Regions from separate parts of the Streptomyces sp. NPDC045899 genome, predicted to be linked through region 1. Evidence: riboswitches for the same ligand, from Rfam matches in the RefSeq annotation. Region 1 holds a riboswitch; the other holds the start of a gene.
What was found. Region 1 has a riboswitch for glycine ahead of gcvT (glycine cleavage system aminomethyltransferase GcvT). Riboswitches for the same ligand answer to the same signal wherever they lie in the genome.
Positions count from the first base shown of each region.

Region 2: another riboswitch for glycine. It lies ahead of gcvP (aminomethyl-transferring glycine dehydrogenase); the one in region 1 lies ahead of gcvT (glycine cleavage system aminomethyltransferase GcvT).

Region 1 covers NZ_JBWKKP010000007.1:242,672-258,208, reverse strand. The annotation lists gene AC07FT_RS13620 (enhanced serine sensitivity protein SseB C-terminal domain-containing protein) at 1-255, opposite strand, end outside; gene AC07FT_RS13615 (enhanced serine sensitivity protein SseB) at 367-1,161, opposite strand; gene AC07FT_RS13610 (AAA family ATPase) at 1,427-2,182, opposite strand; glycine riboswitch at 2,333-2,441, shown strand; glycine riboswitch at 2,442-2,549, shown strand; gene gcvT (glycine cleavage system aminomethyltransferase GcvT) at 2,604-3,731, shown strand; gene gcvH (glycine cleavage system protein GcvH) at 3,860-4,237, shown strand; gene glyA (serine hydroxymethyltransferase) at 4,261-5,526, shown strand; gene AC07FT_RS13590 (L-serine ammonia-lyase) at 5,611-6,993, shown strand; gene AC07FT_RS13585 (DUF7873 family protein) at 7,078-7,809, shown strand; gene AC07FT_RS13580 (DUF5670 family protein) at 8,371-8,541, opposite strand; gene AC07FT_RS13575 (CsbD family protein) at 8,739-8,912, shown strand; gene AC07FT_RS13570 (glycoside hydrolase family 25 protein) at 9,294-9,920, shown strand; gene AC07FT_RS13565 (hypothetical protein) at 9,967-10,275, shown strand; gene AC07FT_RS13560 (EF-hand domain-containing protein) at 10,304-10,522, opposite strand; gene AC07FT_RS13555 (N-acetylmuramoyl-L-alanine amidase) at 10,668-11,309, opposite strand; gene AC07FT_RS13550 (ATP-binding protein) at 11,833-12,339, opposite strand; gene AC07FT_RS13545 (enoyl-CoA hydratase/isomerase family protein) at 12,617-13,384, opposite strand; gene AC07FT_RS13540 (L,D-transpeptidase) at 13,453-14,676, opposite strand; gene glgX (glycogen debranching protein GlgX) at 15,025-15,537, shown strand, end outside.
Region 2 covers NZ_JBWKKP010000005.1:1,914-14,881, forward strand. The annotation lists gene AC07FT_RS09015 (sugar phosphate nucleotidyltransferase) at 1-1,541, shown strand, start outside; gene AC07FT_RS09020 (DUF881 domain-containing protein) at 1,650-2,594, shown strand; gene AC07FT_RS09025 (small basic family protein) at 2,591-2,923, shown strand; gene AC07FT_RS09030 (DUF881 domain-containing protein) at 2,929-4,116, shown strand; gene AC07FT_RS09035 (FHA domain-containing protein) at 4,247-5,101, shown strand; gene ftsR (transcriptional regulator FtsR) at 5,119-5,871, shown strand; gene AC07FT_RS09045 (bifunctional nuclease family protein) at 5,924-6,397, shown strand; gene AC07FT_RS09050 (MerR family transcriptional regulator) at 6,590-7,219, shown strand; gene AC07FT_RS09055 (DNA polymerase IV) at 7,308-8,807, shown strand; gene AC07FT_RS09060 (PRC-barrel domain-containing protein) at 8,783-9,100, opposite strand; glycine riboswitch at 9,226-9,324, shown strand; gene gcvP (aminomethyl-transferring glycine dehydrogenase) at 9,510-12,422, shown strand; gene AC07FT_RS09070 (DUF5999 family protein) at 12,556-12,762, opposite strand.

The DNA.
Region 1 (15,537 bases):
GGCACGGTTCCAGCCACTGGCGGCCAGCTCCTGGGCGGAGGTCACACACGGGGCGTAGCCGAGGCCCTTCACGTCCATGTTGCCGTACTGGGCGTCGGAGGCGCCGGGCGAGCCGTGCCACAGCAGCATCCAGACCTGACCCTCGGCGAGGGCATGCAGCAGCGCCTCATAGGCGTCGTACCGGCCAGGAGCGACCTGTTGCAGCGTCCGCTCCACCTGACCGGCGGCCGCCCCCCACTCCGCGCCCGCGCTCACCTGGGTCCGCCCCTCTCTCGGCTGTGCCCCGTACCTCAGCGGGACGCGTGGGTGCGTCCCGCCTGGTCATCAAACCAGCTTACGGGCCACGGCTGAGGGCCCTGGGATGAGTCAGAGGTCACGGTCGTAGAACGGGCGCACCCGTTCCAGCATCCAGTCCGCGACCGGGTCCTGTGCGACGTCCAGCAGAACGAGCTGCACGGTCCAGGGGAGCGGTATCGTGCCGAGCGCCCGCCCGAGCGCGTCCACCGCGAGCGCCTGACCCTCCGGGCCGGGTACGTCGAGCTCGATACCGACGAAGAGGGCGGGCGGGTCCCCCTCGACGCTGGCCAGGGCGCGCCGGGCGGTGCGTATCCCCTTGTCCTTGGCGAACTCGATCCCGGCGGCGGCCAGGAAGTCGACCGGTTCTTCCTGCCAGTCGGGTTCGAAGAGCCGCACCCGGCCGCCGGAGGCCGGACCGTCCAGCGCGGAGCGGCCGCTACGGCACAATTCGGCCACCGCGGCAGGCGGCAGTGGTACGCCCACCGCGCCACCGGGGTTCACCGCGATGCCCAGCTGGGGCGGCAGCCCGCGGGCGAACTCCACGGCGGGGGCGACGGTGAACGACATATGGCCGCCGACGATCTGGAGGAACTGCTGCTCGGAGCTGAACACCGGGACATACGCGGCGCCTTGGATCTCCATGGTCGGCAGGTCGAGCCCACGGCTGTCCGGACCCCCGCCGTTCGGCAGCGGAACCCAGACATGGCTGCGGCCGAGCACCTCGACGATGCGGGGTCCGGCTCCGGGGACCTCGACAGAGGCGGCCAGCACCTCTTCGAGCTCGTTGCCGGGGAACGCGGGCACAGTGCTGTCGGGGAATCCTCCGTGAGCCGGTGGGAGACCGTGCTGCTCCGGGATGCTCATCTCTTTCAACCGCCATCTCGTCCGAACTGCCCCAGAAGCCTAACCTCTGGGCGCCGCAAGGCCATGGGGCACGTCGTCATCTCCACACCACATCCCCACCTCGGTGCGGTGCGCGGTGTCCGGACAGCGCTCGGCGTGCGCTCGGGGCGCACTCGAATCCGGCTCGCACCCCGTGCGTATCCCGTTCGCATCCCGACGGATCCCGTGCGCATCCCGCCCGCCGGGCGCGCGATGTCCTCCCGCCTCCCCCGCAGGGGACGCCGCGTCACTCGAAGGAGATGCCGCGCAGCGCGCTGGTCGCCTCCCGGTCCAGCAACACCACCGAGGCGCAGCCCGCCGGCGGCCGTCCCGCCTCCACCCCGGCGACCAGCCGCCGCACCGCGCGGCGGTGCCGTCCGAAGGCGTACCCCGAGACCCCGCGGCCCCGGGCGGCCTGTCCCTCCAGGGCCAGCCCGGGGTCCACGTCCAGCAGGACCATATGGAGCCGCCGCCCCCGGCGCCGGGTGTCCCGGGCCAGCCAGCGGCGGACCCAGGGCAGCGCGCCGCAGTCGTGCACCACCACACTGGCGTCCGAGCGCAGCGCGCGGCGCAGCCCGGCGTAGTGGGCGCACCGGACCAGCGGCCGGTAGAGCGCGTAGGGCAGCCAGCCCGGCAGCCGCCGCTGCCACGCCTCGCGCATGTCCTGGGAATCGATCCGGACCACCGCGCCGCCCTCGTCGTCCAGCGGGGCGACCGTCCGGTGGATCAGTGTGGTCTTGCCGCTGCCCGGCAGCCCGGAGGCGACCAGTACGTCATGGGCCGGATAGCGCAGCTCGGGCACGGCCGCGCCGCCGTCCCGCGGCGCCGTCCCGGCCGCTTCGGCACCTCTGCCACCGCCGGTGTCCTCGCCACGGTCACCGCCCGTGCGCAGATCGTGCACCACGGCCCTGCGCCCCGGCCGGACCGGCCCGGCGGACGGCGCGCGTCCGCGCCGCACCGGCAGGGGCCCACATGACGTCGTAAACGTTCCCTGCCCATGCACCGTGATCGTCCTCCCAGGTCGGTCACTGCGGCTCGTACCCGAAGAGTGTCAAGAAAAGGTAATGTCCATCAAGGCGCTCACGTCACGGACCGGGGGTTCCCTTCTCGCCAGTACGTGCGATGATGGCCGCGCAACTCCATACCGGCCGCTTGAATCCGCGCGGGAGAGTCCTGGGTCAAACCGGCAGCAGCCGAGGCCCGGGCGCCGAAGGAGCAAGTCCTCCCTTGAATCTCTCAGGCCCCGATACCGCGCGGGCGAGGCAGATCTGAAAAGCGAGCCGCTGTGCGTGGCTCCACCCAAGGTGCAAGCCGGACCCCATGCGGGCGTCACGGCGAACCTCTCAGGTTCCGATGACAGATGGGGAGGACGTTTTCCGCGTCCTTGATGTCCCAGCCACGATTCTGATCTTGGAGCCTGAATCATGACCGACGCCCCGACCGCGCCACGCCGCACCGCGCTGGACGCGCTGCACCGTGCGCTCGGCGCCACCATGACCGACTTCGCCGGCTGGGACATGCCGCTGCGCTACGGCAGCGAACGCGATGAGCACAACGCGGTGCGCACCCGCGCCGGGCTCTTCGACCTCTCCCACATGGGTGAGATCACCCTCACCGGACCGCAGGCCGGTCAGGCCCTGGACCACGCCCTGGTCGGACATCTGTCGGCGCTCGCCGTGGGCCGGGCCCGCTACACCATGATCTGTGACGCCGAGGGCGGCATCCTCGACGACCTGATCGTCTACCGCCTCGGCGACGAGGAGTTCATGGTGGTGGCCAACGCCTCCAACGCCCAGGTGGTGCTGGACGCGCTGGAGCAGCGGGCGGCGGGCTTCGACGCCGCCGTCCGGGACGACCGCGCGGCGTACGCGCTGATCGCGGTCCAGGGTCCGGAGTCCCCCGGCATCCTCAAGAGCCTGACCGACGCCGACCTGGACAACCTGAAGTACTACGCCGGGCTGCCGGGCACCGTCGCGGGCGTCCCCGCGCTGATCGCCCGCACCGGGTACACCGGTGAGGACGGCTTCGAGCTGTTCGTCGCGCCGGGCGACGCCGAGCGGCTGTGGCAGGCGCTGACCGAGGCGGGCGCCCCGGTGGGCCTGATCCCCTGCGGGCTCTCCTGCCGCGACACCCTGCGGCTGGAGGCGGGGATGCCGCTGTACGGCCATGAGCTGACCACCTCCACGACCCCCTTCGACGCCGGGCTCGGCCGGGTGGTGAAGTTCGAGAAGGACGGGGACTTCGTCGGGCGCGAGCCGCTCCGGGCCGCGGCGGGCAGGGCCGAGAGCGAGCCGCCGCGCAAGCTGGTCGGGCTGATCGCGTCGGGCCGCCGGGTGCCGCGCGCCGGTTATCCCGTGGTGGGCCCGGACGGCGCGGTGATCGGTGAGGTCACCTCGGGTGCCCCCTCCCCCACGCTCGGCAAGCCCATCGCCATCGCCTACGTGGACGCGGAGCACGCGAAGCCCGGCACCGAGGGCGTGACCGTCGACATCCGCGGTACCCGTGAGCCGTACGAGGTCGTCGCGCTCCCCTTCTACCGGCGCGAGCGCTGACCGCGCCGGTAGCAGCCCCCTTAAGGGGCGCGGCGGCCCCGGCGCCATCGGCCCCGTAGCACGCCCACCCCGTCCCATCAGCCAAGACCCGTTCCTCATCACTGCCTCGCATCCAGGAGAATCGGACCATGAGCAACCCCCAGCAGCTGCGCTACAGCAAGGAGCACGAGTGGCTGACGGCCGCTGACGACGGTGTGTCGACGATCGGTATCACCGAGTTCGCGGCCAACTCGCTCGGCGATGTCGTCTACGTCCAGCTTCCGGAGGTGGGTGCCACCGTCACCGCCGGTGAGAGCTGTGGCGAGCTGGAGTCCACGAAGTCGGTGAGCGACCTGTACGCACCGGTCTCCGGAGAGGTCACCGAGATCAACGAGGATGTCGTGAACGACCCGGCGCTGGTGAACTCCGCCCCCTTCGAGGGCGGCTGGCTGTTCAAGGTGAGGGTGACGGACGAGCCGGACGACCTGCTCTCCGCCGATGACTACACCTCCTTCTGCGAAAACTGACCCTCCTCTCGATCGGGACCCTGATGTCGCTTCTCAACAGCTCCCTTCATGAGCTCGACCCGGACGTCGCCGCCGCCGTCGACGCCGAGCTCCACCGCCAGCAGTCCACCCTGGAGATGATCGCCTCGGAGAACTTCGCTCCGGTGGCGGTCATGGAGGCCCAGGGTTCGGTCCTGACCAACAAGTACGCCGAGGGCTACCCCGGCCGCCGCTACTACGGCGGCTGTGAGCACGTCGACGTGGTCGAGCAGATCGCCATCGACCGGGTGAAGGAGCTCTTCGGCGCCGAGGCGGCCAATGTGCAGCCGCACTCGGGCGCGCAGGCCAACGCGGCCGCCATGTTCGCGCTGCTCTCCCCCGGCGACACCATCCTGGGACTGAACCTGGCCCACGGCGGCCATCTCACCCACGGGATGAAGATCAACTTCTCCGGCAAGCTCTACAACGTGGTGCCCTACCACGTGGACCCGCAGACCGGCCTGGTCGACATGGACGAGGTCGAGCGGCTGGCCAAGGAGCACAACCCCAAGCTGGTGATCGCGGGCTGGTCGGCCTACCCGCGCCAGCTGGACTTCCCCGCCTTCCGGCGGATCGCCGACGAGGTCGGCGCCTACCTGATGGTGGACATGGCCCACTTCGCGGGCCTGGTGGCGGCCGGGCTGCACCCCTCGCCCGTGCCGCACGCCCATGTGGTGACCACCACGACCCACAAGACCCTGGGCGGCCCCCGCGGCGGAGTGATCCTCTCGACGCAGGAGCTGGCCAAGAAGATCAACTCCGCGGTCTTCCCCGGTCAGCAGGGCGGTCCGCTGGAGCATGTCATCGCGGCCAAGGCGGTGTCCTTCAAGGTCGCCGCGGGCTCGGCCTTCAAGGAGCGCCAGGAGCGCACCCTGGAGGGCTCCCGGATCCTCGCGGAGCGGCTGACCCGTCCCGACGTCACCGAGGTGGGCGTCTCCGTCCTGTCCGGCGGCACCGACGTCCACCTGGTCCTGGTCGACCTGCGCGACTCCGAGCTGGACGGCCGGCAGGCCGAGGACCGGCTCCACGAGGTCGGCATCACCGTCAACCGCAACGCCGTCCCCAATGACCCCCGGCCCCCGATGGTCACCTCGGGTCTGCGGATCGGCACCCCGGCGCTGGCCACCCGCGGCTTCACCACCGACGACTTCCACGAGGTCGCCGATGTGATCGCCGAGACGCTGAAGCCGTCGTACGACGCCGAGGCGCTCAAGGCACGGGTCACCGCGCTGGCCGACAAGCACCCGCTCTACCCGGGCCTGGGCAAGTAACAGGACCGGCCGTGGGGGGCGCCGCACCCGGCGCCCCCCGCACCGCACCACCGCACGCCCCCGTGCAGACAAAGGAGTTCACCGGTGGCCATCTCCGTATTCGATCTGTTCTCGATCGGCATCGGCCCCTCCAGCTCGCATACGGTCGGACCGATGCGAGCGGCGCGGATGTTCGTCCGCCGTCTGAAGAACGAGGGCCTGCTCGCCCACACCACCTCCGTACGCGCCGAGCTCTTCGGCTCGCTGGGCGCCACCGGTCACGGCCACGGCACCCCGAAGGCCGTACTGCTCGGCCTCGAGGGCCACTCGCCGCGCACCGTGGACGTGGAGACCGCCGACGACCAGGTGGAGCGCATCCGCACCACCAAGCGGCTGCGCCTGCTGGAGGCCGAGATCGGCCCCGGCCACGAGATCGACTTCGATGAGTCCTCGCAGCTGGTGCTGCACCGCCGCCGCTCGCTGCCGTACCACGCCAACGGCATGACCCTCCAGGCGTACGACGCCGAGGGCGTCCCGCTGCTGGAGAAGACCTACTACTCGGTCGGCGGCGGTTTCGTCGTCGACGAGGACGCGGTCGGCGAGGACCGCATCAAGCTCGACGACACCGAGCTGACCCACCCCTTCCGTACCGGTGACGAACTGCTGCGGCTCTCCCGCGAGACCGGTCTGTCCATCTCCGCGCTGATGATGGAGAACGAGAAGGCGTGGCGCACCGAGGCGGAGATCCGCGCGGGGCTGCTGGAGATCTGGGAGGTCATGCAGTCCTGTGTCGGCCGCGGGCTGTCCCGCGAGGGCATCCTCCCCGGCGGCCTCAAGGTCCGCCGCCGCGCCGCCAACGCCGCCCGCGCGCTGCGCGCCGAGAGCGACCGGCACGCCCACGCGATGGAGTGGGTCACCCTCTACGCGATGGCGGTCAACGAGGAGAACGCGGCGGGCGGCCGCGTGGTCACCGCCCCCACCAACGGCGCGGCGGGCATCATCCCCGCCGTCCTCCACTACTACGTGAACTTCGTCCCCGGCGCGGACGAGGAGGGCGTCATCCGCTTCCTGCTGGCCGCGGGCGCGATCGGCATGCTCTTCAAGGAGAACGCCTCCATCTCCGGCGCCGAGGTCGGCTGCCAGGGCGAGGTCGGCTCCGCCTGCTCCATGGCCGCGGGCGGCCTCGCCGAGGTCCTCGGCGGCTCCGCCGAACAGGTCGAGAACGCCGCCGAGATCGGTATGGAACACAACCTCGGCCTCACCTGCGACCCCGTCGGCGGCCTGGTCCAGATCCCCTGCATCGAGCGCAACGGCATGGCCTCGGTCAAGGCCGTCACCGCCGCCCGGATGGCCCTCCGCGGCGACGGCCGCCACCATGTCTCCCTCGACAAGGTCATCAAGACCATGAAGGAGACCGGCGCCGATATGAAGGTCAAGTACAAGGAGACGGCGCGGGGCGGGCTCGCGGTGAACGTCATCGAGTGCTGAGGGACGGTCGGGCGGCCTCGCCCCTCGCCCTCGCCCCGAATAACGGTTCGAAGGCGGGGGGTTGGGGCTGCTAGCGTCCCTGACGTGGCGAAACTCAATCAGATCATCGCAGTGGAGAAGGGCGTCAAGTCCAAGGCGCAGCAGGACCTGACGGCGGCCCAGCGCGGGCTGGACAAGCCGGCGCTGCTGGCGGGGATCTCCCGGACGTACCAGCCGAAGGACGAGGAGGGCGAGCAGCTGCCGCCCGAGTCGACGCGGGTGCAGGTGAAGGCGGAGGATGTGCTCCGTGCCGGCGCGGCCACCCTGACCCGGCTGTTCGACGTCACCGCCACCAAGGACTGGGCCAACTGCGAGGCCCGCGCGGACATCGAGGTCGAGGGGCGGACGCTGCTGCGCGAGGTGCCCGTGTCGTACCTGCTGTTCCTGGAGAAGCAGCTGGCCGACCTCGGCGGCTTCATCCGGCGGCTGCCGACGCTCGACGGGGCGGAGTCCTGGACGCTGGACCCGTCCACGGACGCGTGGAGGACCGAGGCCGTGCGGACCGTCCGCACCAAGAAGGTGCCGCGCAACCACGTGAAGGCGGAGGCCACCGAGAAGCACCCGGCACAGGTCGAGGTGTACTACGAGGACATCCCGGTCGGCTACTGGACGACGGTGAAGTTCTCCGGGGCGCTGCCCGCCCGCCGGGTCAACGAGCTGCTGGCCCGGGTGGAGAAGCTCCAGCAGGCGGTGAAGTTCGCCCGCGAGGAGGCCAATGGCATCGAGGTCACCGACCAGCGCGTCGGCGACGTGGTCTTCGGCTACCTCTTCGGGTAGCGTCATGATCTCCCCGGCCGTCCCGCAAAGGGATGGTACGGGGTGCGCGAGGAGCGCAAGCTGAAACTGAGGCTCGTCGTGATACACGCGGCTGCGTTGGGGAGGTATTGACCACCTCCTCCCAGCACTCGGTCACGAGAGGGGAGTGCCGACCACCGGAGACAGCTGGGTTTAGCCCCCAGTCTTCGACCGGCATTCCGCCCGTGGCACGCGTTCAATCTCAGACTCTTGCTCCAGACTCAGCATTCGCCGCCGATCGCTTGAGCGACCTGGCACGGGCCTGGTCGTCGGATGCTGGTTCGAGTCCGGCCCGCTCCGCTTTCCTGGGGCGGTAGTTCAACGGAAGAACACGACGACATCAGACTGACCCGTGACCGAAACGGTCCGGCGTGCGCAGAAGGCGGCACCACAGGGCCCGGGGGATGGCCAAACCCTCGGGCCCGCTCCTTTCCCGGACTTCCGGAACATCATCACGCCGAGAAGGGCCCGCCCCCACCGGGGCGGGCCCTTCTCGGCGTACTCATACGCCGTCCGCGCGAACCATGATCGGTCCGCCGACGGCTACCAGCGGTACCAACGGCTCCGGCGGCCGCCCGCTCCGGTGCTGCGGGCGACGAAGCCGAGCAGCCACACGACGAGGACGATAACGGCAATCCACCAGAGTGCCTTGAGCGCGAATCCCGCGCCGAAGAGAACCAGGGCGAGCAGAAGGACCAGAAGCAAGGGAACCATAGTTATCAACCTCCGACACGACGAGTGCCCCCCATTCCTCAGGTCACGCCTCGGAATTCCGTGGGTTTCACAGGAAGGAAAGGGGGAACTGGGTCAGGTTTTCCGTCGCCGCCGGACGGGTGACGGATGTTTGACTCCGCCCTGCGCGGATAGTCGGAGGTCAGCACCTGCAGTCGAGTTCCTGGGAAGTGAGTGCGGTGGCTGAGAACAAGAAGGCCAAGGCCAAGACCGAGCAGGCGAAGGGCAAGGCCAAGGAGGCCGCGGGCCGGGCCGTGGGCAATGAGCGGTTGACCGCGGAGGGCCGGGCCGAGCAGGCCAAAGGCGACACCCGCCAGGCGAAAGAGAAGATGAAGGACGCCTTCCGCCGCTGAGCCGCGGCGGCACCACCTACCCCCTTCGGTGGCGCACACGGGCCCGCCACGTCCCCCCAAGGACGTGGCGGGCCCGCTCTGTGACCGCCCCGCGGCCCTATTCGGCCACGGGGCATCATGCATTCAACACACGCCAAGGGGGATTCATGAGTTCACATCAAGAACTCCGATAACTCACGCACCGCGAGAGGGATCGAAAGCAGAAAACGATCTGCGGCTTCGTAGCATGCCGCCGGAGCGCCCCGACGCTCTTCCTGGCGAAATCATTCGTTTGCGCAAACGCGATACGCTCCCCCGCACCCCGTTGCATAGGGTCCTGGACCGGGCATGACAAGAACAGCACTCTCTCCCCACACCCTCCCCCCCCATGAGGCAGGCACCATGCTGCACGGCATCGACGTGAGTTCGCACCAGTCCAGCTTCGACCCGGACGGGCTGGCCTTCGTCTTCATCAAGGCCACCGAGGGACGCTCCTACATCAACCCCAAGCAGACGTCCCAGGCGTCCCGGGCCCGCAGCGCCGGATGCGTCGTCGGCTTCTACCACTTCCTGTGGCCCGGCAACATCGCCGCGCAGGCGCGCTACTTCGTCGACAAATGCGCCTCGCAGACGCACGATCTGCTGGCCGTGGACTGGGAGACCACCGGTTCGGGCACCCGCGCCAGCAACGCCGAGAAGGACCGGTTCATCCGGGAGGTCAAGAAACTGCGCCCGAGCCACCGTGTGCTGCTCTACTGCAACCGCAGCTTCTGGCTCAACCACGACACCACGTCCTACGCCGGGGACGGACTGTGGATCGCGGACTATGTGACGGCGGGCAAGCCCCGCATCCAGGCGAAGTGGCGGATCCACCAGTACACCGACCGCCCGCTCGACAAGGACGTGGCGGACTTCTCCAGCAAGACCTCGCTGAAGGCGTGGGCCGCCGTCAGCCGGGTGGCACACGCGCTCGAGGACCTGGGCGACGACGAGGAGGAGCGGGGCGAGCGCGAGGGGAGCGGGGCGTAGGCCGGCCGATCGGACGCTGTCAGTGGGCGCGCTTACGCTGCCCGGTATGAGTTACGCAGATCTGCGCGAACTCCGCAGCGCGCTCACCACCGCCTCGGACATCGCGTTCGCGCTCGACGCCGCGCCCTCCGGGCGGGAGACCGAGCTGCTCACCGACGCCCTGCGGCGGGCGCTGTCCGCCGCCGGGGCCCTCACGGCCGAGCACGGCGCCACGGGCTGTGCCGAGCATCCGCGCGGGGCCGTCGATCCGCTGTACGGGGATCCGGACGATCCACTGCCGCCCGGTTACGGCCGCTGTCTGCTCTGCAACGACCGCAGACGGCGGGCCGGCGCACAGCGGCGCGGCTGGCGCTGAAGCGCCCGCGGCGCCGCCGTGCGGCCGATCACTTGCCCTGGCTCTGCGCCGCCCAGAACTCGTCGAAGGTGAGCAGCCCGTCACCGTTGGAGTCATGAGCGTTGATGACGGCCTGAGCGACGGGCTCGGTGACGTAGGGGTCACCCAGCTGCGCCATCACACTCTTGTACTCGGCCGCGGTGATCTGACCGTCGCCGTTGAGGTCGAACCGCTGGAACGCCTTGCGCGCCGCCTCGATGTCCGCCACTTTCCGCCCCTTCTCTGGGTCTGTCTGACCCGCACAGATTAGCGGCACACGGGTGGGCGCCCCGCCGGCCATGGGTCCTGGCCGCCGGGGCGCCCGCCGCCCGGGGACTCGGCACCGGTGCGGCAGCGGTGCGGTGTTGGTGCGGTCAGGCCCCGTTGACGAGGTCGAGATAGCGGTCCCAGTCCCACAGCGGGCCCGGATCGGTGTGGTCGGACCCGGGGACCTCGCTGTGGGCGATGATGTGCTCCCGGTCCTTGGGGATCGCGAAGCGGTCGCAGACGGCGGCGGTGAGGGCCGCGGACGACGCGTACAACGCGTCGGTGAACCACTCGGGTTGGTCCACCCAGCCCTCGTGCTCGATACCGATGCTGCGGTTGTTGTAGTCGCTGTTGCCCGCGTGCCAGGCGACGTCCTTCTCGCGCACGAACTGCCCGATGTAGCCGTCGGCCGAGGCGACCATGTAGTGCGCGGAGACCTGTTTGGCCGGGTCCTGGAAGATCTTCATCGCGTCCTGGAAGGTCTCCTGGGTCACATGGATCACGACGAGCTCGATCGGATACGCGCTCGGGCGGTCCGAGACCCGGTAGTTGGAGCTGCTGGCCGGAATCCAGTGGGTGGGGGGATAGTCGGCGGCGACGGCGTTCCGGCGGCGGCGTCCGCCGGTGGCCGAGGCATCGGTGGCGAGGGCGCCGCCGGAGACGGCGGCGGCTCCGAGGGAGGCGGTCGCGATTAACGCTCCCGAGCGGAGCAGAGTGCGGCGGTTGGGGGTGCGGCCGTGCGCTTCCATGGGGGGCTCCCGAATGCGTAGCCGGGACAAGGGGGGATGTGACATGAGCATGGGGGTGTCACGGTGGGGGGTGTGACGCGCGTAGCGCCGTTCCATGGTGAGCGCCCGACAGGGCCATGCCAAGGACCGGCGGGCAAAGAAAGTTCGCGCGTCACGGTCTGGACCAGTGGAAATTCACCAGCCAGAAGTGGACAACAAAGGAAAAGTACGCTTGTACGCGGCATTAGCAAGGCAAGTGTTACAGCTCACCTTGGATTGGCTTGGAAGTGCTCTACCGTCTCTGCGATAGTCGGGGCCGCGACCCCCATTGACCCGGGCCAGGTCGTTCACCCGGTTGCCGCGGCACACCCCTTCCGCCGCGCACCGGGCCGAAGAGGCCCCCGCCGGCGCTGACACAGCGCGGCTCGGGGCCTCTTCCGCATCCATGATCCGGACGCCGGAGGAATGAGATTCAGCCACCCGGAGGGTCGCCGCATCCGGCCGACCCTCCCCTTCGGCGCCGCGACCGACCCGGCCTCCGGCGTCAGGCGCCATCGTTCACCCGCATCTCGAACCAGGTCGACTTGCCGCACGGCAGCAGGTCCACCCCCCACCGCTGGGAGAGCTGGTCCACCAGCATCAGCCCGCGTCCACTGGTGTCGAGGTCGCCCACCGGCAGCAGACACGGCAGCCCCCGCGAAGGGTCACGCACCTCGACCCGGATCCAGCCCCGCCGCCGCAGCATCCGCAGACCGAAGGTGCGGGCGCCGGTATGCCGGACCGCGTTCCCCACCAGTTCGGAGACGAGCAGCACGGCGTACTCGGCGATCTGGCACCCCAGCCCCCAGTCGCGCACCACCACGTACTCGGCCAACCGGCGGGCGGTGCCCGCGGATTCCGGAAGGGAGGGCAGCCGCACCTCCTCGGTCGCGGGGTTGCCGAACGACTCGAGCGCCCTGAGAGCCCGATCCTCGTCGACGGACGGCATCCGCCGGACCGCAGCCGTCCCCGTGCGCTGCCGCGGCTGCTCCATTCCCTCCAAGCCCGCCATGCCCCCCATCATGGCCGCCCAGACGGGCGCCCGGGGCGGAACCATGGGATTCCGAACACCGGAGCCCCAGGCTCCACAAACCGGATCCGACATATGCCAATGGCAGTCAGAGGGGCATAATCCCCCAGCTGACCAGCGATATCACCATGCATCCGCGTGATCACCGAGCGTACGGAACCGGCCATCGGGCCGTCGATCGATGGCGAAGAAAATTCGCTCGCACGGGGCATGCGCACGGGCGGCCTTTTCGGTGACCGTGAGCGGAACTGCCGCTTCCCTAGGAGAACTTGGCCTTCCCGGGACCGTCCTCGACAAAGCTGCGCATACCGATCTCCCGGTCCTCGGTGGCGAACAGCCCGGCGAACCAGCCGCGTTCGATGGTGAGCCCGGTGTCGAGGTCCGTCTCCAGCCCGCGGTCCACCGACTCCTTGGCCGCGCGCAGCGCGATGGCCGGTCCCTGCGCCAGCTTCGCCGCCCAGGCGTGCGCCTGCGCGTAGACCTCCTCGGCCGGGACGACCCGGTCCACCAGGCCCATCGCCAGCGCCTCGTCGGCCTTGACCTGACGGCCGGTGAAGATGAGGTCCTTGGCCTTGGACGGGCCCACCAGCCGGGAGAGCCGCTGGGTGCCGCCCGCGCCCGGGATCAGGCCCAGCAGGATCTCGGGCTGGCCCAGCTTGGCGTTCTCCGCGGCGATCCGGAAGTCGGCGCACAGCGCCAGCTCACAGCCGCCGCCCAGGGCGTAGCCGGTCACGGCGGCCACCACCGGCTTGGGGAGCCGGGCGATGGCGGTGAAGGACTCCTGGAGGTCCCCGGAGCGGGCGACCATCGCGGCGTGGTCCATCTCCCGCATCTCCTTGATGTCCGCGCCCGCCGCGAACACCTTCTCCCCGCCCCAGATGACCACCGCCCGGATGTCGTCCCGGCGGGTCGCCTCGGCCGCGAGCTCCCGCAGCCGGTCCTGGGTGGCGACGTCCAGCGCGTTCATCGGGGGGCGGTCCAGGCGGAAGGTGGCAACGCCGTCGGCAACCTCGAGGTTCACAGTCATGAGCGCAGGTTAGCGCTCGCTAACACGGATCGGCGAGGGCGGGGCGGGTGGCCGGAGCCGGGGCCGGACTACTTCTTCCACTTCTCCCAGGACATGTTCCAGCCGTTGAGCCCGTTGTCCGGCTGGATGGTGCGGTCCTTCGAGTTCTTCACCACGACCACGTCACCGAGCAGCGACTCACGGAAGAACCAGGCCGCGGGGGTGGAGCGGTCACCGCCGCCGCGCTGGTCGAAGAGACCGACGCAGCCGTGGCTGACGTTGGCGGAACCGAAGGTCGGCCGGCCCGCCCAGTAGTTGCCGTGGATGAAGGTGCCGGAGGTGGACAGCCGCATGGCGTGCGGGACGTCCTTGATGTCGTACGCGTCGCCGAAGCCGACCGTGTCCCCGTCCATCCGGGTCACCTTGAGCTTCTCGCTGATCACCATCTTGCCGTTGTAGGTCTCGTTGCCGGGACCGCCGGAGGTGATCGGGACGGTCTTGATGGTCCTGCCGTCGCGCTTGACCGTCATCTTCTTGGACTTGGCGTCGACGACGGAGACCTGGCTGCGGCCCACGGTGAACTTCACGGTCTTCTTCTGCTCGCCGTAGACCCCGGGACGGCCCTCGACCCCGTCGAGGTCCAGTCGCAGCGTGACCTTGGTGCCCGCCTTCCAGTACTTCTCGGGGCGGAAGTCCAGCCGGTCGTTGCCGAACCAGTGGCCCTCGATGGGGACCGACGGGGAGGCGGTGACCTCGACCGCCTTCTCGACCGCCGCCGGGTCGGTGATACCGCGGTTGAAGCGGAGCGAGACCGGCATCCCGACGCCGACCTCGGAACCGTCCTCCGGGGTGTAGCTCCCGACGAAGGTCTCCTTGGGGCGCAGCGTGGTGAACTTCGCGTGGCGGGTGGTCGCGCGTCCCTCGGAGTCCTTGGCGACCGCGGTCACCGAGTAGCGGGTGTCCGCGCCGAGATGGTCCGCGGGCTTCCAGCTCTTCCCGTTCCCGGCGATCTGCCCGTCGACCTTCTTGCCGTCGGGGTCCTTGACGGTGACCGAGGTGAGCTTGCCCCGGGCGGCGGTGACCTTGAGCTCGCCGCTGGTGTCGACGTCCTCGGTGCCGTCCTCGGGCGCGATCGTCACCTGGGCGCGGGACGGTCCGCCGGAGCCGTCCTTGCCGTCCTTGTCCTTGTCCCCGTCGCCGGAGCCGCCGCCTCCGCAGGCGGTCACCAGCACCAGCATCGCCCCGGTCACCAGCGCCAGCGGGCCCTTGCGGCCCCGCGCCGTCGCCGCCCCCGATATCGGCCGCACCGTCACAACAGCTCTCCCCTCCGCACGGGCCGCGCGCCCCCGCGGCGGCCCCGGACACGCGCACAGGCGCGTACGGCGACAGGTAATCACACGGCGGTGACGATGGACTGCCCGTGATGGTCACGGTTCAGTCCCAGGTCGGAGGGGTGGCCCGGGAACGGCGGTCCGGCGGCCGCGCGCGTCGCGCACCGGACACGTGAGCACCACCGGTATTGCGGGCAGAACAGCTCCGAGGGCGGGGGCACTTCCGCGCGGCACGGGACGCCGCCGGGGCCGTCGGCCCGCCATGAGGCGCTGTCCGCCGTGCCCCGCCCGGGGCGGGCGCGGGTGAGCCGTGAGCCGCCGGAGGCCGATGTGTCCAGAGCAGCGGAGCAGGAGACGGCGGCGGGTGGGCCTTCGGAACCGGACGCGGACCCGGCGCCGCGCCCGGCCGCGGCGTACGGCGGTCCCCCCGGCCACCACGCGGCACCCGGCCCCCTCGCGGGGCTCCCCGCCGCGCTGCCCGCGCCGCGCGCCGTCCCGGCCGCGGGTCCGCGGCCCTGGCCCGGTGGTCCGGAGCCGCTGGGGGCCCAGGTGTGCCGGGGGCCGGACGGGGTGGCGGGCACCAACTTCGCGCTGTGGGCGGGCGGTGCGGAGGCCGTCGAGCTGTGCCTGTTCGACGACGACGGCACCGAGCGCCGCTGCCCGCTCACCGAGCAGACCCACGGCACCTGGCACGGCTTCGTCCCCGGGGTGCTCCCCGGCCACCGCTACGGCTACCGCGTGCACGGCCGCTGGGACCCGTGGACCGGGGCCCGCTGGAACCCGGCGAAACTGCTGCTGGATCCCTACGCACGCGCCGTGGACGGCGAGTTCGCGCTGCCGCCG
Region 2 (12,968 bases), on a different contig from region 1:
GTTGCGTCATCGGGAAGAACACCGACATCATGCGCGCCGCCCGGATCGAGGACGGCGCCGTCATCGGTGATGAATGCCTGATCGGCGAGGAGTCGATCGTCCAGGGCAACGTCCGGGTGTATCCGTTCAAGACCATCGAGGCGGGCGCGTTCGTCAACACCTCGGTGATCTGGGAGTCCCGGGGCCAGGCGCATCTGTTCGGTACCCGGGGGGTCTCCGGGATCCTGAACGTGGAGATCACCCCGGAGCTCGCGGTGCGGCTGGCCGGGGCGTACGCCACCACCCTCAAGAAGGGCTCCACGGTCACCACGGCACGTGACCACTCCCGGGGTGCGCGTGCGCTCAAGCGGGCCGTGATCTCCGCCCTGCAGACCAGCGCCATCGATGTGCGGGACCTGGAGAACGTACCGCTGCCGGTGGCTCGTCAGCAGACCGCGCGCGGCAGCGCCGGCGGCATCATGATCCGTACCTCACCCGGGGTGCCGGACTCGGTCGACATCATGTTCTTCGACGAGCGCGGCGCCGATCTGTCGGCCACCCGCCAGCGCAAGCTGGACCGGGTGTACGCGCGCCAGGAGTACCGCCGGGCGTTCCCCGGTGAGATCGGCGACCTCAGCTTCCCGTCCAGCGTCTTCGACTCGTACACCGGGTCGTTGCTGCGGGCCGTGGACATCAGCGGTATCGCCGAGTCCGGTCTGAAGGTCGTCGTGGACGCCTCGAACGGAAGTGCCGGTCTGGTCCTTCCCAGCCTGCTCGGCCGTCTCGGGGTGGACGCCCTGACGATCAACCCGGGTCTCAACGAGTCCCGCCCGACGGAGACGGCCGACGCCCGCCGCTCCGGCCTGGCCCGGCTCGGTGAGATCGTCGCCTCGGCCCGTGCCGCCTTCGGGGTGCGGTTCGACCCGGTCGGTGAGCGGCTGTCCCTGGTGGACGAGCGCGGCCGCATCGTGGAGGACGACCGGGCGCTGCTCGTCATGCTGGACCTGGTGGCCGCCGAGCGGCGCAGCGGACAGGTGGCGCTCCCGGTCACCACCACCCGTATCGCCGAGCAGGTCGCGGCGTACCACGGCACCCAGGTGGAGTGGACGACCACGGCCGCGGACGACCTGACCCGGGTCGCCCGTGCGGATACGACCGTTTTCGGTGGCGACGGGCGCGGCGGTTTCATCATCCCCGAGTTCAGCAGCGTCTTCGACGGCACGGCGGCCTTCGCGCGGCTCATCGGGCTGGTGGCCCGCACGCAGTTGACGTTGAGTCAGATCGACGCCAGGATCCCGCGTGCCCATGTGCAGCGCCGTGATCTGGCCACCCCCTGGGCGGTCAAGGGCCTGGTGATGCGGCATGTGGTGGAGGCCGCGGGCGACCGGTCGGTGGACACCACCGACGGGGTGCGTGTGGTCGAGGCCGACGGACGCTGGGTGATGGTGCTGCCCGATCCGGCCGAGGCCGTCACCCATCTCTGGGCCGAGGGTCCGGACGACGCCTCCGCGCAGGCCCTGCTGGACGAGTGGTCGGGCGTCGTGGACAGCGCGGGGCGCTGACCCGGGGGGGCGTTCCGTCGCCTTTGCGCGCGTCGGGGCGCCGCCTCCCGGCCCCGGATCCGGCACGCCGGTGGGGCCATTGGGTGACGGCGCCCCCGACGTGCGACGATGTGCGGCATGTCGCAGGAGCCCCCCGTTCGGAGCACAGCATCGCCGAGCCCGCGCCCGCGTCTCGACGCGTCCATGTCGTTGCTGACCAACGTGATGGACCACAGCCTCGACGACGGCTATGCGGAAGCGGTGGCACGGCGCGGCGAAATCGGGCGCTCGAGGCTGCCCCGGACGCTGCGCGCCAAGCTGGGGCTGGCCCTCGGCCTGGTGCTGGTGGCGGTCGTGGTGACGATCGGGGCCGCCGAGGCGCGGATATCTGCGCCCACGCTCGCCAAGGAGCGGGAGGAGCTCATCGACCGCATCGAGCGGGGGAACGCGGACGCGGACGAGCTCACCAAGAATGTGGACGAGCTCCGCGACGAGGTCGGGGAGAAACAGCGGCAGGCGCTGGAGAAGCATGGCGGGGACAAGGGGGAACTGGTCGCGCTGCTGTCGGGGGCGACCGAGGTGACCGGTCCCGGTCTGAAGCTGGTCGTCGATGACGCCAAGCACGCCGAGAGCAGCGGCGGGGGGCCGCGGGAGCGCGCCGACTTCTCCGACACCGGGCGGGTCCGCGACCACGACATGCAACGCGTGATCAACGGGCTGTGGGAGTCGGGGGCGGAAGCCGTCTCGATCAACGGTCAGCGGCTGACCGCACTGTCGGCGATCCGGGCCGCCGGTGACGCCATACTGGTCGACAACAAGCCGCTGGCGCCGCCCTATACGGTGCTCGCGGTGGGGGACGGCCAGCGGCTGAGCACCCGCTTCCAGGACAGTGCCGATGGACAGTATCTCCATGTCCTCAAGGAGAACTACGACATCCGCACCAGCATTACCGCCCAGGACACGGTCCGGCTCCCGGCCGCGCCGAGTCTGATCGTACGTACCGCGGAACCGATAGCCGGTGGCGCGGGCAAGGGTGGCGCCGAAACCGCCGACACAGGGAAGGGCACATCGTGATCGCCGTATTGGGCCTCATCGTGGGAGTCGTGGTCGGACTTGTGGTCCGACCCGTGGTGCCGACGGTGGTCGAGCCCTATCTGCCGATCGCCGTCGTCGCGGCACTCGACGCGGTCTTCGGCGGCTTCCGCGCGATGCTGGACGGCATCTTCGACGACAAGGTCTTCGTCGTGTCGTTCCTGTCCAACGTGGTGGTGGCCGCGCTGATCGTCTTCCTGGGCGACAAGCTGGGCGTCGGCGCCCAGCTGTCCACGGGGGTCGTGGTGGTCCTCGGCATCCGGATCTTCTCCAACGCCGCCGCGATCCGGCGCCATGTGTTCCGGGCGTGAGGCCGATGACGACTGACAACACCCCCGAGCAGCCGGAGCGGTCCGAACAGGAGCCGCGACCCGAGCGACCTGAGCGGACCGAGCGGCCCGACGCGGAGGCCAGGAGCAAGGGCCGCCGCCCGGAGCGGAACGGTCCGGGTGAGCGGACGGAGCGGCCCCAGCCCCAGGAGCCTCAGCAGCCCCGCGGGCCTCAGGCGCCCCGGCGGCAGTCCGATGAGCCGGCCGCGGCCGACCGTCCCGCCGCGGCCGGACGGCCGCTTCCGCCCGAGCGGCCGCGCGATGAGCGTGCCGGAGCCGGGCCGGGCGGCACCCCGCCGTCGGGCGCCGGGCCCGCCGGGGCGGGCCCCTCCGGCCCCCGGCGTGCCGGGGGCGAGCAGTCCTCCGGCCCGTCCGGCGAGGAGCCGCGTAAGGGTGCCCACGACGCCGCGGGGCCCGCGCCCGACCGGTCGGCCGAGGAGGACGAGGAGAAGCCGCTCACCGGCCGTCAGCGCCTGGTGAAGGGCCTCTGGCCGCCCCGGATGACGCGTGCCCAGCTGATCGTCGCCCTGCTGCTGTTCGGCCTCGGTCTCGGTCTGGCCATCCAGGTGCGCTCGACCAATGAGAACAGCGTGCTGCGCGGCGCCCGCCAGGAGGATCTGGTGCGGATTCTCGACGAGTTGGACGACCGCACCCAGCGGCTCCAGGACGAGAAGCGCCGTCTGGAAGGGCAGCGCACCGAACTGGAGAACAGCTCGGACCAGGCCGAGGAGGCCCGTAAGCAGACACTCCAGAAGGAGCAGCAGCTCGGGGTGCTCGCCGGTACGGTCGGCGCCCAGGGACCCGGGATCACGATGACGATCAACGACTCCCGGGGCGCCGTGGAAGCCGACATGCTGCTGGACACCGTCCAGGAACTGCGGGCCGCGGGCGCGGAGGCGATTCAGATCGGCAACGTCCGGGTCGTCGCGAACACCTACTTCGCGGACACCGGCGGAGGGGTCGAGATCGATGGACGGAGGGTGACGCGCCCGTACGTCGTCAAGGTGATCGGCAAGCCGGAGGATCTGGAGCCGGCGCTCAACATTCCGGGCGGTGTGGTGCAGAGTCTGGAGAAGGAGCAGGCCACTGTGTCCATCGTGCGCCAGAAGAAGATCATTGTGGATGCCTTGCGGTCCACGAAGCGGCCTGACTACGCTCGGTCGTCATCACGGTGAGGCGGTTCGAAATGAAGGTCTCTCAGGGAGACCATGTGGACGCGGGGGGTCAACGCACCGGAAGAGTCCCGCGTGATGGAAACTGTCTGGTGGTCACGGACGTTGTGAGGGTGTCCGGACCGTCTGGTGTGTGCGTAGAGGGTTTGTCCTGCCCCACGGGCGGGTCTGTTTCAGTCAAGGGGAATCGCCCGTGAAATTGTTCGGGAAGTTGTTCGGCAAGAGTGCTCGCCAGGACGGCGGCAGCAGCACCGCCCGCCACCGTGCCCCGCGTGCCGCGGAAGAGAGCGGAGGGGGGAGCGAGGAGCGCCCGCTGTTCCGGGATCAGGTCGGTGGTCCGCAGGGCGGCGACATTTCGGGCGGACGGGGCGCGTCTTCTGTTGACCCCTCGACGGCCGGACGCATAGGTTTCGAAGAACCATCGACCTCGAGTGGTGGAGGGTTCGGCTTGCCTGTTTGTACGCGGTGCGGGCATCGGAATGCCGAGGCCAGCCGGTTCTGCTCCAACTGTGGCGCGCCCCTGCGGGGCGGTGCCCCGTCCGAGCGCGCGTCCGAGACCACCTCGACCATCTCGATCTCCGGTCTCGAGGCGTACGACTCCGAGGTCACCGGGCAGACGCAGCTGCCCTCGCTCAGCCCCGAGGCCCAGGCCGCCGTCGAGGCGCTGCCCCTGGGATCGGCGCTGCTGGTGGTCCGCCGCGGACCCAACTCCGGCAGTCGCTTCCTGCTGGACAGCGATGTGACCACGGCCGGCCGCCACCCGCAGAGCGACATCTTCCTGGACGACGTCACGGTCTCCCGCCGCCATGTGGAGTTCCGGCGCGGACAGGACGGCAGCTTCACCGTCGTGGATGTCGGCAGCCTCAACGGGACGTACGTCAACCGCGAGCAGATCGACGCGCCACTGGTCCTGGCCAGCGGTGACGAGGTGCAGATCGGGAAGTACCGGGTGGTCTTCTACCCGAGCCAGCGGGGTGCCGGCATCTGACCCGTCAGGGGAGGTCCATGCTTCAGACACCGTCGGGCGGTGCCGATACCGGCACCGCCCCCGCGGGCGGCCGGACGATGAGCATCGGCACCGTGCTGAATCTGCTGCGGGACGAGTTCCCCGAGGTCACCCTCTCCAAGATCCGTTTCTTGGAGTCCGAGGGACTGGTGGAGCCGCGCCGCACCCCCTCCGGCTATCGCAAATTCAGCCAGGAGGATGTGCGGCGGCTCGCCGTGATCCTGCGGATGCAGCGTGATCACTATCTGCCGCTCAAGGTCATCCGGGAGCATCTGGAGGCCCTGGAGCGCGGTGAGCGGCCACAGCTGCCCGCCGGTGGGCAGGGGGAGTCGGGGCGCGAGCTGCTGGACCCGGCGTCCGAGGCGCCCCCGGAGGGTCCCACCGCCGCCCGGGTGGGCCGTGCCGAACTGCTGGCGGCGGCCGAGGTCGGCGAGGCGGAGCTGGCCGAGTGGGAGTCCTACGGTCTGATCGTGGCCACCGGGGACGGCGGATACGACAGCGAGGCGGTGACCGTCGCCCGGCTTCTCGCCGAGCTGGGCCGTTTCGGTCTGGAGCCACGCCATCTGCGGATCATGAAAGCGTCGGCCGAGCGGGAGGCCGGGCTGGTCGAGCAGCTGGTCGCCCCCTTGCGATTGCATCGAAATCCGCAGACCAGGGCCCATGCGGAGGCCAGTGCGCGGGAGCTTGCCACCCTCTCCGTACGGCTTCACGCGGCCCTTGTACAGACCGCTCTGCGGGCCCAGGCGCACTGAGCGGCCAGGCCCCGACTATCCAAACCGGCCGCGCACGTCCTAGGGTTGCTGTGTGAACGAGCTCGACGTCGTGGGTGTCCGGGTGGAAATGCCCTCCAACCAACCGATCGTGCTCCTGCGCGAAGTGGGAGGCGACCGCTACCTCCCCATTTGGATCGGACCAGGGGAGGCGACGGCGATCGCCTTCGCCCAGCAGGGCATGGCACCGGCGCGCCCGCTGACCCACGACCTTTTCAAGGACGTGCTCGAAGCGGTCGGCCAGCAGCTCACCGAGGTCCGGATCACGGACCTGCGCGAGGGGGTCTTCTACGCGGAGCTGGTGTTCGCCAGCGGTGTCGAGGTCAGCGCACGGCCGTCCGACGCCATAGCGCTCGCCCTGCGGACCGGGACGCCGATCTACGGCAGCGACGGTGTGCTGGACGACGCCGGCATCGCGATCCCGGACGAGCAGGAGGACGAGGTGGAGAAGTTCCGCGAGTTCCTCGATCAGATCTCGCCCGAGGACTTCGGCACCAGCAGCCAGTAAGCCTCCGACATGCGCGACAAGTGGCCACGAATGCCGGTCCTCGCTAGAGCATTCGAGTAGCCTTTCCCGGAAGAGGGACACGGGAAACCACCCCTAGGGTGATTATCACTCGGCGTGGCGAGTGTGGCGATCGTTGACGCACCCCGGGTGACTGCCTACCTTCAAGATGGCAGGTCGAGGACGGAGGTCGGCGTGAGAAGCACCGGCGACGGCACGGCGGCCGGCGGTCCGTTTGCGCTCCAGGGGGGCGCACCGGCCGAACCGGCACTCAAGGCTCGGGTCGCGGCACAGATCGCGCCGCCGGGCGGGGAGCCCGCCGCGGAGGGGACGGAGCGGGTCGGCTACCGCGGGCCCACCGCGTGCGCGGCCGCGGGCATCACCTACCGCCAGCTGGACTACTGGGCCCGTACCGGCCTGGTGGAGCCCAGCGTACGGCCGGCCTACGGCTCGGGGAGCCAGCGGCTGTACAGCTTCCGGGACGTGGTCGTCCTGAAGATCGTCAAGCGGCTGCTGGACACCGGTGTGTCCTTGCAGAACATCCGGGCCGCCGTCCAGCACCTGCGCGCCCGCGGGCTGGACGACCTCGCCCAGATGACCCTGATGAGTGACGGCGCCACCGTTTACGAGTGCACCTCGCCCGATGAGGTCGTCGACCTGCTCCAGGGCGGTCAGGGCGTCTTCGGGATCGCGGTCGGCGTGGTGTGGCGCGATGTCGAGAGCGCGCTGTCCCAGCTGCACGGGGAGCGCGTGGACACCGGCGAGACGCTGGTCGGCAACAACCCCGCCGATGAACTGGCCCGCCGCCGGAACAGGGCGGGCTGACGGGGCGGGGGGCTCCTCCCGGCGGTGGCCGGGGGAGCGCCGGGCCCGTACGGCCCGGATGTCAGTGGCGTAGGGCAGCATCGGAGATGTGAGGGCCGCGCCGACGATCCTGCATCTGGACATGGACGCCTTCTTCGCCGCGGCGGAGCAGGCGGCCAAGCCAAGCCTGCGCGGCAAACCGGTGATCGTGGGTGGCCTCGGGCCGCGGGGCGTGGTCGCCACGGCCTCCTATGAGGCGCGGGTGTTCGGGGTCCATTCGGCCATGGCGATGGCGCAGGCCCGCCGGCTGTGTCCGAACGCCGCCTATCTCACCCCCCGCTTCACCCTGTACCGCCGGGTGAGTGACGCCGTGATGACGCTGCTGCACACCCTGTCGCCGCTGGTGGAGCCGCTGAGTCTGGACGAGGCGTTCGTGGACCTGGAGGCGGGCGGCACCGAGCCCACCGCCGGTGCCGCGCGGGCGGTGGGGGAGCGGCTGCGGGCCGATATACGGGCGGTGACCGGGCTGACCGGTTCGGTCGGGCTGGCCGGGTCCAAGATGCTCGCCAAGATCGCCTCGGAGCGGGCCAAGCCCGACGGCCTGGTGGTCATCGCGCCGGGTACGGAACGGGAGCTGCTCGCGCCCCTGTCCGTGCGCACCCTGCCGGGCGTCGGCCCGGCCACGGCCGAGGCGCTGCGGAGAGCCGGGATCCACACCGTGCTGGAGACCCGGGAGGCGGGCGAGGCGGAGCTGGTGCGGCTGCTGGGCCGGGCGCACGGGGCGTCGCTGTATCTGATGGCCTGTGGACGGGACGAGCGCCCGGTGGTCGCGGAGCGGGACACCAAGTCCGTGTCGGTGGAGGACACCTTCGACGTCGATCTGACCGACCGCACCCGGGTGCAGCTGGAGGTCGCGCGGCTCGCCGACCGCTGTGTGGGGCGGCTGCGCGCGGCGGGTCATTCGGGGCGCACGATCGTGCTCAAGGTGCGGCGGTACGACTTCTCCACGATGACCCGCTCGGAGACCCTGCGGGGTCCCACGGACGACCCCGCGGTGGTGCGGGAGGCGGCGGCCCGGCTGCTGGAGGGCGTGGACACCACGGCGGGTGTGCGACTGCTGGGCGTGGGGGTGAGCGGTCTGGCGGACTTCACCCAGGAGGACCTGTTCGCACAGGCGGCACAGGCCGCGGAGGCGGCGCGGGCCGCTCATGAGGCGCCGGAGGGCGGGGAGGCGGCTCCGGGGGGCGGCGGCCCCGAGGGCCCGGGAGCGGGCGCGGAGGGGGCCGCCGAGCACCCCGGCGCGCCGCGGCGCTGGCTGCCGGGGACGGATGTGCGGCACAGCGAGTTCGGCGAGGGATGGGTGCAGGGCAGCGGGGTGGGCCGGGTGACGGTGCGCTTCGAGACGCCCTGGTCCGGGCCGGGCCGGGTGCGCACGTTCGCCGTGGACGACCCGGCGCTGGAGCCGGGTGAGCCACTGCCGCTGCTGGAGCCCGGCGGCGGGGCCGGGGCCGGACCCGCCGCTTCCGACGGCTCCGGAGCCGCCGCGGTCCCTGACTCCGACCGGGTCCAGGGCTCCGGCCGGGGTCAGCCGGTGACGTCCAGTCCGTAGTGGTGGTAGAGCTGGAGCTCCTGCTCGGGTGAGAGATGGCGGCCCACCCCGAAGTCGGGGGCGTCCTTGATCAGCGCCCGTTCGTAGGGCACCCGGAGGGTGTCGCCGACGACCTCGCTCGGTTCCAGCGGTACGAACACATCACGGCTGAACAGTCCGGTGCGTACCGCCGCCCATTCGGGCTCGCCGGTCGCGTCGTCGAGATAGACCTCGTCCACGGTGCCGATCTTGGCGCCCTCGCGGTCGAATGCCTTGCGGCCGATCAGGGTCCGCGGGTCGATATCGGTCTGCACGCTCTCTCCCACAGGTGGCAATTGTCCAGTGATAACTACAAAAAGCCACATCACGTCGCGCGTCCACTCGAGCGGTCGGGGCCCCGACCGTGCGACAGATGCGCTGGTACGCTGGCTGTGGCTGTAGACCCCGTGCGGGAGAGTTCTCCGTCGATCGCTGACGGAGGCGCCGAAGGAGCAAATCCTCCCCGGAATCTCTCAGGCACACGTACCGTGCGGGTGAGGTCACTCTGGAAAGCAGGGTGGGCCACGGGCGGGCGTCGCTCCGAAACCCCTCCTCACCGACGGTGAAAGCCGGTCACGGTAAGCGGGCCGGTGAAGCTCTCAGGTTGATGACAGAGGGGGAGGCCGTCCGGGCACCCGCGCCGTGGTGCCCCTCGCCGGTCGTGAGACCAGGAGGCCCCCGCAGATGACCGCCAACCGCACCTCGCTCTCCGATCTGGAGCGCGGTACTCCGTTCGAGCAGCGCCACATCGGTCCCGACAACGAGGCGCAGGCCAAGATGCTCGCCCAGGTCGGCTTCGGCTCGCTCGACGAGCTGACCGAGACGGCCGTACCGGACGTCATCAAGAGCACCGAGGCTCTGGACCTGCCCCCGGCCCGCACCGAGCCGGAGGTCCTCGCCGAGCTGCGCGGTCTCGCCGACCGCAACCAGGTGCTGCCGTCCATGATCGGCCTGGGCTACTACGGCACCTTCACCCCGCCGGTGATCCTGCGCAACGTCATGGAGAACCCGGCCTGGTACACCGCCTACACCCCCTACCAGCCGGAGATCTCCCAGGGCCGGCTGGAGGCCCTGCTCAACTTCCAGACCGTCGTCTCCGAGCTGACCGGGCTGCCCACCGCCGGTTCCTCGCTGCTGGACGAGGGCACCGCGGCCGCCGAGGCGATGGCGCTCTCGCGCCGCGTCGGCAAGGTCAAGGAAGGCGTCTTCCTGATCGACGCCGACTGTCTGCCGCAGACCATCGCCGTCATCCAGACCCGGGCCGAGCCCACCGGGGTCGAGGTCGTCGTCGCCGATCTGTCGGGGGGCATCCCGGACGAGGTCGCCGAGCGAGGTGTCTTCGGCGTGCTGCTCCAGTACCCGGGCGCCTCCGGCGCGGTGCGCGACCCCCGCCCGGTCATAGAGCGGGCGCATGAACTCGGCGCGGTCGTCACCGTCGCCACCGATCTGCTCGCCCTCACGCTGCTCACCTCCCCCGGTGAGCTGGGCGCGGACATCGCGGTCGGCAACAGCCAGCGGTTCGGTGTGCCGATGGGCTTCGGCGGCCCGCATGCCGGTTTCATGGCTGTCCGGGACACCTTCGCCCGCAGCCTGCCCGGGCGCCTCGTCGGGGTCTCGGTCGACGCCGACGGTGACAAGGCGTACCGGCTGGCCCTCCAGACGCGTGAACAGCACATCCGCCGCGAGAAGGCCACCAGCAACATCTGCACCGCCCAGGTCCTGCTGGCCGTCATGGCCGGGATGTACGCGGTCTACCACGGTCCGGACGGGCTGGCGGCCATCGCCCGCCGCACCCACCGCTACGCCACCGTCCTCGCCGAGGGGCTGCGCGCGGGCGGTGTCGAGGTCGCGCACGGCGCCTACTTCGACACCCTCACCGCCCGGGTGCCCGGCCGCGCCGCCGACGTCGTCGCCGCGGCCCGCGAGGCCGGGGTCAATCTGCGGCTGACCGACGCCGACCACGTCGGCATCGCCTGTGACGAGACCACCGGGCGCGCCCAGCTCGCCGCCGTCTGGTCCGCCTTCGGTGTCGACGGCGGCAGCGGTGAGGGCACCGGGATCCCCTCCATCGACGAACTGGACGCCGCCGCGGGCGAGGCGCTGCCGCGGGAGCTGCTGCGCGAGGACGCCTATCTGACCCACCCGGTCTTCCACCAGCACCGCTCCGAGACCGCGATGCTGCGCTACCTGCGCCGGCTCTCCGACCGGGACTACGCCCTGGACCGGGGCATGATCCCGCTCGGCTCCTGCACCATGAAGCTCAACGCCACGACCGAGATGGAGCCGGTCACCTGGCCCGAGTTCGGCGCCCTGCACCCGTTCGCGCCGATCGAGCAGGCCCAGGGCTATCTGACGCTCATCCGCGAGCTGGAGGAGCGGCTGGCCGCCGTCACCGGCTACGACAAGGTCTCCCTCCAGCCCAACGCCGGTTCCCAGGGTGAGCTGTCCGGGCTGCTGGCCGTGCGGGCCTACCACCGGGCCAACGGCGACACCCAGCGGACCGTCTGTCTGATCCCGTCCTCCGCGCACGGCACCAACGCCGCCAGCGCCGTGATGGCGGGCATGAAGGTCGTCGTGGTGAAGACCGGCGAGGACGGCGAGGTGGACACCGACGACCTGCGCGCCAAGATCGAGAAGCACGGCGACGAACTGGCCGTCCTGATGGTCACCTACCCCTCCACCCACGGGGTGTTCGAGGAGCACATCACCGAGATCTGCGCCGCCGTGCACGACGCGGGCGGCCAGGTCTACGTGGACGGCGCCAACCTCAACGCGCTGGTCGGGCTCGCCGAGCCGGGCCGGTTCGGCGGCGACGTCTCCCACCTCAACCTGCACAAGACCTTCTGCATCCCGCACGGCGGCGGCGGTCCGGGCGTGGGCCCGGTCGCGGTGCGCGAGCACCTGGCGCCGTTCCTCCCCAACCACCCGCTGCAGCCCGCCGCCGGTCCGGCCACCGGCGTCGGCCCGGTCTCGGCCGCCCCGTGGGGTTCCGCGGGCATCCTGCCGATCTCCTGGGCCTACGTCCGGCTGATGGGCGGCGAGGGGCTGCGCCGCGCCACCCAGGTCGCGGTGCTGGGCGCCAACTACATCGCCAAGCGGCTGGAGCCGCACTACCCGGTGCTCTACACCGGCCCCGGCGGTCTGGTGGCCCATGAGTGCATCATCGATCTGCGCCCGCTCACCAAGGCGACCGGTGTGAGTGTCGACGATGTGGCCAAGCGGCTGATCGACTACGGCTTCCACGCGCCCACCATGTCGTTCCCGGTGGCCGGCACGCTGATGATCGAGCCGACGGAGAGCGAGGACCTGGCGGAGCTGGACCGCTTCTGCGAGACGATGATCGCGATCCGCGCGGAGATCGACAAGGTCGCCTCGGGCGAATGGGCCAAGGAGGACAACCCGCTGCGGAACGCTCCGCACACCGCCGCGGCGCTCGGCGGGGAGTGGGACCACCCGTACTCCCGGGAGGAAGCGGTGTTCCCGGCCGGGGTGTCGGCCGCCGACAAGTACTGGCCGCCGGTGCGGCGGATCGACGGGGCGTTCGGGGACCGCAACCTCGTCTGCTCCTGCCCGCCGCTGGACTCCTACGAGGGCTGATCCGGGGCTGGACATGCGAACGGGGTGCCATCGGGCACCCCGGGATGCGGGGCCGGTTCGGCGAAGGCGCCGGGCCGGCCCCGGTGTTTCTGCCGTCCTCGGCCGCGTGGGCCGGACGGCGGTCGGGTGACGCCTAGGCGGCGGTCACCACGTGTTCGGAACCGCGCGGGCGGCACGGAGCGATGACGCGTCCGTCCGGCAGCAGCTCACCGGTGTCCTCGAAGAGCAGGACGCCGTTGCACAGCAGGCTCCAGCCCTGCTCCGGATGGTGCGCCACCAGATGGGCGGCCTCCCGGTCGGCGGAGTCGGCTGACGGACAGGGTGGTTGGTGCTGGCACATGGCAGGGTTCTTTCGCTGCGGTGTGGTGAACGTGCTGCGGTTCTTCGCGGCGTTCATGGCCGCCCCCCGTGGTGAGTAGGTCGGTTGCTCCCAGTGTTGCCCTACGGGCGGGATTCCGCAGGGATTTAGCGGTACCGGTCTCGCTAGATAATGACGCATCACCCGTCCGGACGGTTCATCGCGGCGGGACTGTTACCAGGACGCAG